Regions from separate parts of the Streptomyces sp. NPDC042371 genome, predicted to be linked through region 3. Evidence: riboswitches for the same ligand, from Rfam matches in the RefSeq annotation. Region 3 holds a riboswitch; each other region holds the start of a gene.
What was found. A riboswitch is a leader RNA that binds a small molecule or an ion and turns the genes downstream of it on or off. The one in region 3 is predicted to bind cyclic di-AMP.

Region 1 (3,264 bases), on a different contig from region 3:
TCGCCCTCGGCCGCACACGCGTCGGCGATCCGCACGAGGACATCCGGCGGCTCCCCCGGCGCGTACGCCTGCTCCATGTCACCAAGATCACCGAATCCGTCGGCGGCACGCAGGACGTCAGGGCCCTCCGCACCCAGCGCCAGCACGCGCGCCCCCGGCGACCAGGCCACCACCGCCCGCACCGACGGGTCGGCCACCCTCAGCGCGCCGTCGCCCTCGCCCGGCCCGAGGCCGTGGATGACGTCCACTTCGAGGGCCAGTAACTCTCGCTCGCCGCTGCTCCGTTCCATGCCTCGGAGAGGGTACGCGGCGCCCCGGACGAGAACCCATCCCGGCTCCACCCCCCTGACGGAACGTACGTCCTGTACATTTTTTACAGAGACCGGGCCGCTCAGCGACCGGAGGAAGAGAGGCGTGCCATGAATCGTCCGTCTGCCCGTTACGTCCTGCCCGAGTTCACCGAACGCACCACGTCGGGGACGCGGACCATGGATCCGTACTCCAAGCTCCTCGAAGAGCGGATCGTCTTCCTCGGCACCTCCATCGACGCCACCTCGGCGAACGACGTGATGGCCCAGTTCATGCACCTCGAACACCAGGCGCCGGACCGCGACATCTCGCTGTACATCAACTCCCCCGGCGGCTCGTTCAGCGCGATGACCGCGATCTACGACACGATGCAGTTCGTCAGCTGTGACGTGGAGACGACCTGCCTGGGCCAGGCCGCGTCGACGGCCGCCGTCCTGCTCGCCGCGGGCACGCCAGGCAAGCGGTTCGCGCTGCCCGGCGCGCGCGTCCTGATCCACCAGCCCGCCATCGGCGAACCGGTCCGGGGCCAGGCCTCGGACCTCGCGATCCAGGCCGACGAACTGCTGCGCACGCGGCGCCTCCTGGAGGAGCTGCTCGCGCGCCACACCGGGCAGAGCCAGGAGCGGATCACCGCGGACATCGAGCGGGACAAGATCCTCGACGCCCCGGCCGCCCTGGCGTACGGACTCGTGGACCGGATCATTCCGAGCCGCAAGACCTCGCTCGCCGCCCGGGACCCGAGGTGACCCGCCGATGCTGCCGCCCGAACTGCCGCCGCTGCCTGCGCTGACCCGCGCCGAGGCGGAGCTGATCGACCGCTATCTCGAAGTCGTCGACCTGCTCGGCCGGATCAATCCGGCCCGCGCCGAGCACACCTACGGCGGACTCCGCGCCGCCCAGGCCCTCGTCGGCCGGGCGAGTGCCCTGCGGGACGCGCTCGCCCTCATGCACCAGCGCGGTGAGAGCGAAGTGCACGCGCAGACCCTCGCCCAGGCTCTGCGCGTCCTCGACGGCGAGCGGCGGGCCGGGCGGATCACCGTGCCGCCCCCGCAGGGCGGCTGAGCCCCCGCCGACCCGCCCCGCCCCGGACACCGTGACGTCCGGGGCCACTTCGAAACGGACCAGTCGGGCTACCTCGGACGGCGTAGGAAGAGGTCGTCGTCCGCACCGACGAAAGTTGCGTCGAGCGAGTACAGCACCGGCGGAATTGCGCATTCCGGTGCTGGTCGAACCGTCGTCGGACCACGTGCCAACGCGACGATTTCGGCAGTGTCCACCTGAACAGGTCAGTCGTGAGGAGCCTCACAAAACGCCGTTTCGGCTCGGTTTTTTGGCCCATGTCGGGTCAAGATCCCTTCCGACGACAAGCCCCCGCCACCGCGGCGGGGCGGTCCGGGCGGACGCCGAGTCCTGCCGCCACCCGGATGACCGGTCGACATCTGTGCAACGGCAGGAGTGGAGGACCCAGGCACGACGGGCCCGTCCGGACAGTCCGGACGACGCCCTTGGGGTGAAGCCGCAGAGCACGACGCGGCCGGGCATCTTCGCCTGCCCGAACCCGACAGGTCATCTTTCACAGGCGGCTGACGAAGGGTTGCGCATGACTGCGCTGAATCATGTTCCGTCGCTGCTCAGCAGGACCGGTGCCGCATCGGTCCTCACGCTCGCCGTCGTAGGCGGCACCGTCCTGGCCCCCGGGCTCGCGTCGGAGGCCCAGGCGGCCACTCACGGGACGAAGGCGCTCAAGATCGCGGCGTCCAAGAAGGGCTCCCCGTACGGCTACGGGTCGGCAGGGCCCAACCGGTTCGACTGCTCGGGCCTGACTCTCTACTCGTTCAAGAAGACGGGCAAGAAGCTGCCGCGCACCGCCGCCGCGCAGTACAACAAGACCAAGCACGTCTCCAGGTCCCAGCGGACCCGCGGCGACCTGGTGTTCTTCCACTCCGGTCGGAACGTGTACCACGTCGGGATCTACGCGGGTAACAACCGCATCTGGCACGCCCCCAAGAGGGGGACCGTGGTCCGCCTGGAGAAGATCTGGACCAAGAGCGTCTGGTACGGCAGGGTCCGCTGACCCACCGCGCCCGCTCCGGCGCGCTCCCCGCACGGTCAGGTGCCGATGCTTGGAGCGCGCCCGCGGGGATACCCGTGCGGGATGTCCGACGACTATGCCTGCACGGCCCGCAACGAAACACCGTTGGAGCGCGCCGACCGCAACTTCGCGGAGCTGCTCCAGGAGCTGAGAGTGACGCAGACGGGCGTCCAGATCCTCTTCGCCTTCCTGCTCACCCTCGCCTTCAGCCCGCGATTTCCCTCGCTCGACGCGGTGCAGCGCGCCACCTACGTCACGACGCTGCTGCTCGCGGTGCTCGCGGCGGCGCTGTTCACGGCGCCCGCCGCGTTGCACCGCTCGCTGTTCCAGCAGCGGGCCAAGCCGCTCATCGTGCGGGTGTCGTCCCGGCTCGCCGGGGTCGGCCTGGGCGTTCTGGTGCTGACGCTCGCCGGTTCGGTGCTGCTCGTCGTCGATGTGACGTCGGGTCGGACCGAAGGCCTCCTGGCGGGCGCGGGCACGCTGCTGATGTGCGTCGGGCTGTGGGGCGTACTGCCGCGGCTCGCGCGGCGCCCGCTGGCGCGTGTCGAAGCGGCGCTCGACGAGGAGCCCGACGCCAGGCCGTCAGGGGCCCGTGGCGGAGCACCGCGTCCCCAGCGCAGAGAACGGCACCGCTGACGGTGTCCATCCCGACGACCCGGCCGGGGCACACCCCGGTCAGTGCGTGGCGTCACGGTCCTTGCGCTGGACCGGAGCGCGCCACGGCAGCGCGATCCACACGGTCTTGCCCCCCTCGTCGGTGGGACTGACCGAGAGCCTGCCGCCGCACTCGGCGGTCAGCCAGCGGATGATCACCATGCCCCGGCCGTTGTCCTGCTGGACGGCCGCAGGGAGGCGCTTGGGGT
Region 2 (3,264 bases), on a different contig from region 3:
ATCGCGCGACGACTCTTCTTACGGCTCCTCTTTGTATACGGCGCCTCCGTTAATTCCGGAGACTCACCGTGTTTACGGCATGTTGCGAATCCCTCACGCGGCCGCCCCGGCGCGCGGGCCGCAATCGGTGGGCCGCGCGGGCCCGTTCGACGTGTGCCGCGGTGAGCGCCCTCGCCCGTTCCGCGTCCCGGCGGGCGACCGCGTCGGCGATCGCCGCGTGCTCGGACCAGGACTCGTCCGGCGTCGCCGGGGTATCGACGACGTACATCCAGGCGATCTTGTGCCGGAGCGGGGTGAGCAGCGCCGTGAGGCCGGGGCTGCCGGACGCCTGGGCGAGCGTCTCGTGGAACCAGCCGCCCAGCGAGCGCAGATCCTCCCCGCGGCCGCTCCTGGAGCGCTGCTGGCCCAGCCTGACGAGTCCGCGCAGGACCTTCAGGTGTGCGTCCGTGCGGCGCTGCGCGGCGCGTGCCGCGGCGAGCGGCTCCAGCAGCGTCCGGACCTCCAGGAGGTCCGCGGCCTCCTGTTCCGTCGGCTCGGCGACGCATGCGCCCGCATGCCTGCGGGTGACGACGAAGCCCTCGGCCTCCAGCGTGCGCAGGGCCTCGCGCACGGGGACGCGGGAGACTCCGTAGCGCCGCGCGAGGAGTTCCTCGGTGAGTCTGCCGCCCCTTTCATATACACCGGCGACTATGTCGTCCCGAATGGCCGTGCATACCGAGTGCGCGGGAACGCGCATGACCGGACCTCCGCCTTAATCCCCGCGACACGCGGTCGACCGACGCTCGTTCCGTGACTCTATTGCAGAGCGCCGGAATTTCCGACGGCGGACAGAAATCCATGGATATCTTTTGGCCAAGAACGGGCGGCAGGGGACGATGGCCGGGGAACGCCGAAAGCCCCGGCTCGGGAGGAGCCGGGGCTTTCGGTGAAGTGCTGCGGGGCCGTCCGCGTGGGGCGACCGCGTCGGCCGTCCGCTTCGGATCAGACCTTGACGCCGTGCGAGCGCAGGTACGAGACCGGGTCGATGTCGGAGCCGTACTCCTCGCCGGAGCGGGCCTCGAAGTGGAGGTGCGGGCCACTGGAGTTGCCGGTGGACCCGGAGAGACCGATCTGCTGGCCCGGGGTGACCGTCTGGCCGACGGTGACGCCGAGGGACGACATGTGGCCGTACTGGGTGTACGTGCCGTCGTTCATCTTGATGACCACGTTGTTGCCGTAGGCACCACCCCAGCCCGCCTCGACGACGGTGCCGGAGCCGACCGCGTGGACGGCGGTGCCGGACGCGGCGTGGAAGTCGACACCGGTGTGGCTGCCGGAGGACCACATGGCGCCGCCGGTCTGGTAGCCCGTGGAGACGTACGAGCCGGAGACCGGGGAGACGTAGGTGTTCAGGCGCTTGCGCTCGGCCTCGCGGGCGGCACGCTCCTTGGCCTCGTGCTCCTTCTTGGCCTTCGCCTTGGCCTCCGCCTCGGCCTTGCGCTTCTCCTCGGCGGCCTTCTTCTTGGCGGCCTCTTCGGCCTTCTTGGCGGCAGCGGCGTCGTCGGCGGCCTGGCGCTGCGCGGCGGCCTGCGCGTCGACGCTCTCGGCGAGCGAGTCGCCGACGGATATCGCCTGGGTGAGACCAGTGTGCTCCACGGCCGCTTCGTCGGCGGCGGCGAGCGCGGGGGCGGCAAGGCCTCCGATGACACCGGTGGTGGTGAGCGCCGCGACACCTGCGACGTTCGCGGTGGTCCGCGTGAGGCGACTCGGACGACGGTGCTTCCCGGTGGCACGGGTGAACGCCATGTGGCGGGTGTTCCTTTCCTTCCCTCTCGCCTACCGGGTTAGCTGACGGGTTCGGAGCAGGAAGGTCTCCTACGGGTCCCTCACCTCGCGGCAAGGTGCCCGATTCACCCCAGGGGACATGTGGGTCCCCGGCTCCCCTGGCTCGCGCCGTACGGGGACTCGGCGATGACTGTCCGGTGCCGCGGATGCGGCGTACTGCGCGACGAACAGCCGGGTCGACGCTAAGCGGGGCATCTTTCGATCGACAAACAGAACGCGCCTTTTGTAGCGCACGCCACACGGCAGACAGGCAACCTCCATACCAATCCGGACATATGAGGACCCTGGCGACCGAAAGGGTCACCAGGGTCCCGATACGTCCCAACTTGCGTCCTGACTGTGGCTCAGCGCCGACGCCGACCGTCACTCAGCCGGTGACCACGCTCACTTCGCCGATCCCGAGCGCCCTGACGGGCTCCTCGATCTGCGCGGCGTCCCCGACGAGGACCGTCACCAGGCGGTCCTCCGGGAAGGCGTTCACGACGGCCGCAGTGGCCTCCACGGTGCCGGTGGCGGCCAGCTGTCGGTACAGCTGCGCCTGGAAGTCGTCCGGCAGGTTCTGCTCGACCTGGTCGGCGAGCGTCGCCGCCACGGAGGCGGCCATCTCGTACTTGAGCGGGGCCACGCCCACCAGGTTCTGCACGGCGACGTCGCGCTCGGCGTCGGTGAGCCCCTCCGCGGCGAGGGTGCGCAGCACCTTCCAGAGGTCGTCCAGCGCCGGGCCCGTGTTCGGGGTGTCCACGGAGCCGCTGATGGCGAGCATCGCGGCGCCCGTCCCGTCCGGGGCGGAGCGGAGCACCTGGCCGAACGCCCGTACGCCGTAGGTGTATCCCTTCTCCTCGCGCAGGACACGGTCCAGGCGGGAGGTGAGGGTGCCGCCCAGGCAGTACGTGCCGAGCACCTGGGCGGGCCACACGCGGTCGTGCCGGTCGGCGCCGACGCGGCCGATCAGCAGCTGTGTCTGGACCGCTCCGGGGCGGTCCACGATGACGACGCGGCCGCGGTCGTCGGCGATCACCGGCGGCACGGGGCGCGACTCGCCCGCGGAGCCGGTCCAGGCGCCGACGGTGTCGGCGAGGACGGCGTCCAGGTCGGTGCCCACCAGGTCGCCGACGACGACCAGGGTGGCCGTGGCGGGGCGGACGAACTTCTCGTAGAAGGCACGCACCGCCGCCGAGTCGATGGCGGTGACCGTCTCCTCGGTGCCCTGACGCGGGCGCGACATGCGCGCGGTCGGCGGGAAGAGCTGCCTGGAGAGCTCCTTGGCGGCGCGGCGCGCCGGGTTGGCGGCCTCGTGCGGGATCTCGTCCAGGCGGTTGCGTACGAGCCGTTCGATCTCGCTGTCCGCGAAGGCGGGGGCCCGCAGGGCGTCGGCGAGCAGGCCGAGTGCCTTCGGGAGCCGGGAGACCGGGACCTCGAGCGAGACCCGCACGCCCGGGT
Region 3 (3,264 bases):
GCTCTGGTCGTCACCGACGCCCCCGCCAAGCCCCGGCCATCATCGTCGCGGCAGGAGTCACCGGATCAGCCATCGCCATCCCACTGCTCGGCGCCACGAGCGCGAGCGCCGCCGACACCACGACGTGGGAGAAGCTCGCCGAGTGCGAGAGCGGCGGCGCGTGGAGCGCCAACCCCGGCAGCGGCTACTACGGAGGCCTCCAGCTCTCCCAGGAGAACTGGGAGGCGTACGGCGGCCTCGACTACGCGCCGAGCGCCGACCAGGCGAGCCGCTCGCAGCAGATCGCCGTCGCCGAGCAGATCCTCGACGACCAGGGCACCGCCGCCTGGCCGAGCTGCGCCCCGATCGCGGGCCTCACCCAGGACGGCGCCGCGGCCGACGTGGACCCGGGCGACCCGGTCACGCCGAAGCCCTCCGAGCCGTCCGGCTCGACAGGCCCCGACGGCTCCGACGACTCCAAGGGCGACAAGGACTCGGACAAGGGCTCGGACAAGGGCTCGGACGACGACTCCGGCAAGGCCTCCGGCAAGGACTCAGACAAGGGCAAGGGCAAGGGTGAGGAGGCCGGTGAGCCCTCGGACTCCGCCGACCCGTCCGACGGCCCGGAGAAGCCCTCCAGCGGCGCCGACGACTCCCGAGACAAGAATCACGACGAGTCAGGCGAAAAGGACGACAAGGGCGAAGCCGATGGCAAGGCCGACGGCAAGAAGGACGACTCCGGCAAGTCGGGCGAGGACGACGCCACTTCGCCCACGCCCGAGAAGTCGACCGACCCCGCCGACGAGGCGGACGGCTCCGACGACTCCGCGGGCCGCCACCGCGGCGACCGCGCGGACGAGAGCGAGGGCGCGGACGGCCGCTCCGGACGGCACGCCTCGCGCGGCGAGAACCGCTCCGGCGGAGTCGCCGATGGCGCCTACACGGTGCGCTCCGGAGACAGCCTCTCGGTCATCGCGGACGACCTCGGCGTCGACGGCGGATGGCACGAGCTCTACAGCGAGAACAAGAAGACCGTCGGGGGCGACCCGGACCTCATCCTCCCCGGTCAGAGCCTCGATCTGGGCGAAAAGTAACGGAAGTTGACGAAGAGTCGGGTGGGGGCTTCGCGCCGTATGTCTGGTTTGGCGCAAGTGAGAGATGGGTCTCAGAAGCCCTGATCGTCTTTGAAATTCCGGCGATCGCGTGTCTACGGTCGTCACCGCTCGCCACTGGTGGGCCCCGCCGGTCGGTACGCCGAATCCTGCCAACGGCCGGACGGGAACAGTCGTCGCTTTGAGCGCCGTAGGCAGGAGCGGGGGACCCAAGGTAAGTGCCGGAAACGGCTAGGGGTGAAGCCGCGCTCAAGGAGCGCGGCCGGGCAACCACATCGGCCCGAACCCGACAGCTCACCTCGCAGGCGTCGGTGAGGGGATCAACTCATGCTGTTTTCCAGCAAGGGCAAGCACCGCCGTCCGTCCAAGGCCACCCGTGTCGTCACGCTCGCCGGTGTCACCGGTGCCGCCGTGGCCGCCCCGCTGATGGCCGCTGGTTCGGCCTCCGCCGCCACCGGTGCCGAGTGGGACGCCGTCGCCCAGTGCGAGTCCGGCGGCAACTGGTCGATCAACACCGGCAACGGTTACCAGGGCGGCGTGCAGTTCTCGCCGTCCACCTGGGCCGCGTACGGCGGTACGAAGTACGCGCCGACCGCCGACAAGGCCTCCAAGGCCCAGCAGATCGAGATCGCCGAGAAGGTCCTCGCGGGCCAGGGCAAGGGTGCCTGGCCGAGCTGTGGCGTCGGCCTCTCGGGCGCCTCGCCCAGCAGCGGCGGCGGCTCGCAGGAGCAGGCCCCGCAGCAGCAGCAGGCCGCGCCGAAGCCGCAGCAGACGCAGCAGGCCCCGCAGCAGCAGGCCGCGCCGAAGCCGCAGCCCACGCCGCAGACCGAGACCAAGAAGACCGTCGAGACCCCGACCGGCAAGACGGTCAAGAAGGGCGACGGCGAGTACAAGGTCAAGACGGGCGACACCCTGTCCAAGATCGCCGAGGCCAAGCACGTCAAGGGCGGCTGGCACAAGGTCTACAAGCTCAACGGCGACATCATCGACAACGCCGACATGATCTACCCGGGCCAGCAGCTCCACCTGAGCTGACCCCACCCGGTAGCGGCCGTGCCTCGGCGGACGCACGGCCGTACCCCCGTCCCCACGGGCTCCCCGCCCCGGTGCGCGTATCCCCCGTACGCACCGGGGCGGGGCCATGTCTGCCCCCGCGTCCGCCCCCGCGTCGGCCCTCCGCTGTTCGCTACTAGCGAGTAGAAAACGTGGCCTTACGCCCGGTTTCCAAGGTATTTGGGCCCTCGTCCGTCCCAGGGGACGGGCGGTCGGCTGGCCGAAGGCCCGGAGCCCGTTAGGCTCAGGAGACGCAGGGCCGACGCGGCCCGCGTAAATGCGTCACATCCCAGAAGGAGATGCTCGTGCCGTCCATCGACGTCGTCGTAGCCCGGGAAATCCTGGACTCCCGAGGCAACCCCACGGTCGAGGTCGAGGTCGGCCTCGACGACGGCAGCACCGGTCGTGCCGCCGTTCCGTCCGGTGCCTCCACCGGTGCTTTCGAGGCCATCGAACTCCGTGACGGTGACCCCAACCGTTACATGGGCAAGGGTGTCGAGAAGGCCGTCCTCGCCGTCATCGAGCAGATCGGCCCGGAGCTCGTCGGCTACGACGCCACCGAGCAGCGCCTGATCGACCAGGCCATGTTCGACCTGGACGCCACCGACAACAAGGGCTCGCTCGGCGCCAACGCCATCCTCGGCGTCTCGCTCGCCGTCGCGCACGCCGCCTCCGAGGCCAGCGACCTGCCGCTGTTCCGCTACCTCGGCGGCCCGAACGCGCACCTGCTGCCCGTCCCGATGATGAACATCCTGAACGGCGGGTCGCACGCCGACTCGAATGTCGACATCCAGGAGTTCATGATCGCCCCGATCGGCGCGGAGTCCTTCTCCGAGGCCCTTCGCTGGGGCGCCGAGGTCTACCACACCCTCAAGAAGGTGCTGAAGACCAAGGGCCTGTCCACGGGCCTCGGCGACGAGGGCGGCTTCGCCCCGAACCTGGACTCCAACCGCGCCGCGCTCGACCTCATCATCGAGGCCATCAAGCAGGCCGGTTACGTCCCCGGCGAGCAGATCGGCCTCGCGCTCGACGTCGCCGCGTCCGAGTTCTACAAGGACGGCAAGTACGAGTTCGAGGGCAAGTCCCGCTCGGCCGCGGAGATGACCGAGTACTACGAGGA

Region 1: linked by a shared signal. The riboswitch ahead of AC068B_RS27190 (C40 family peptidase) and the one ahead of AC068B_RS16620 (transglycosylase family protein) in region 3 are both predicted to bind cyclic di-AMP.
Region 2: linked by a shared signal. The riboswitch ahead of AC068B_RS10330 (M23 family metallopeptidase) and the one ahead of AC068B_RS16620 (transglycosylase family protein) in region 3 are both predicted to bind cyclic di-AMP.

The regions. Positions count from the first base shown of each region.
Region 1 covers NZ_JBWKAP010000009.1:115,739-119,002, reverse strand. Annotated here, with positions in the region: gene AC068B_RS27205 (GNAT family N-acetyltransferase) at 1-290, opposite strand, end outside; gene AC068B_RS27200 (ATP-dependent Clp protease proteolytic subunit) at 420-1,055, shown strand; gene AC068B_RS27195 (hypothetical protein) at 1,063-1,371, shown strand; cyclic di-AMP (ydaO/yuaA leader) riboswitch at 1,730-1,906, shown strand; gene AC068B_RS27190 (C40 family peptidase) at 1,910-2,383, shown strand; gene AC068B_RS27185 (DUF6328 family protein) at 2,465-3,037, shown strand; gene AC068B_RS27180 (ATP-binding protein) at 3,077-3,264, opposite strand, start outside.
Region 2 covers NZ_JBWKAP010000003.1:154,043-157,306, reverse strand. Annotated here, with positions in the region: gene AC068B_RS10335 (GntR family transcriptional regulator) at 50-736, opposite strand; gene AC068B_RS10330 (M23 family metallopeptidase) at 982-1,785, opposite strand; cyclic di-AMP (ydaO/yuaA leader) riboswitch at 1,798-1,960, opposite strand; gene AC068B_RS10325 (M16 family metallopeptidase) at 2,192-3,264, opposite strand, start outside.
Region 3 covers NZ_JBWKAP010000005.1:120,036-123,299, reverse strand. Annotated here, with positions in the region: gene AC068B_RS16625 (LysM peptidoglycan-binding domain-containing protein) at 1-1,073, shown strand, start outside; cyclic di-AMP (ydaO/yuaA leader) riboswitch at 1,268-1,414, shown strand; gene AC068B_RS16620 (transglycosylase family protein) at 1,419-2,126, shown strand; gene eno (phosphopyruvate hydratase) at 2,444-3,264, shown strand, end outside.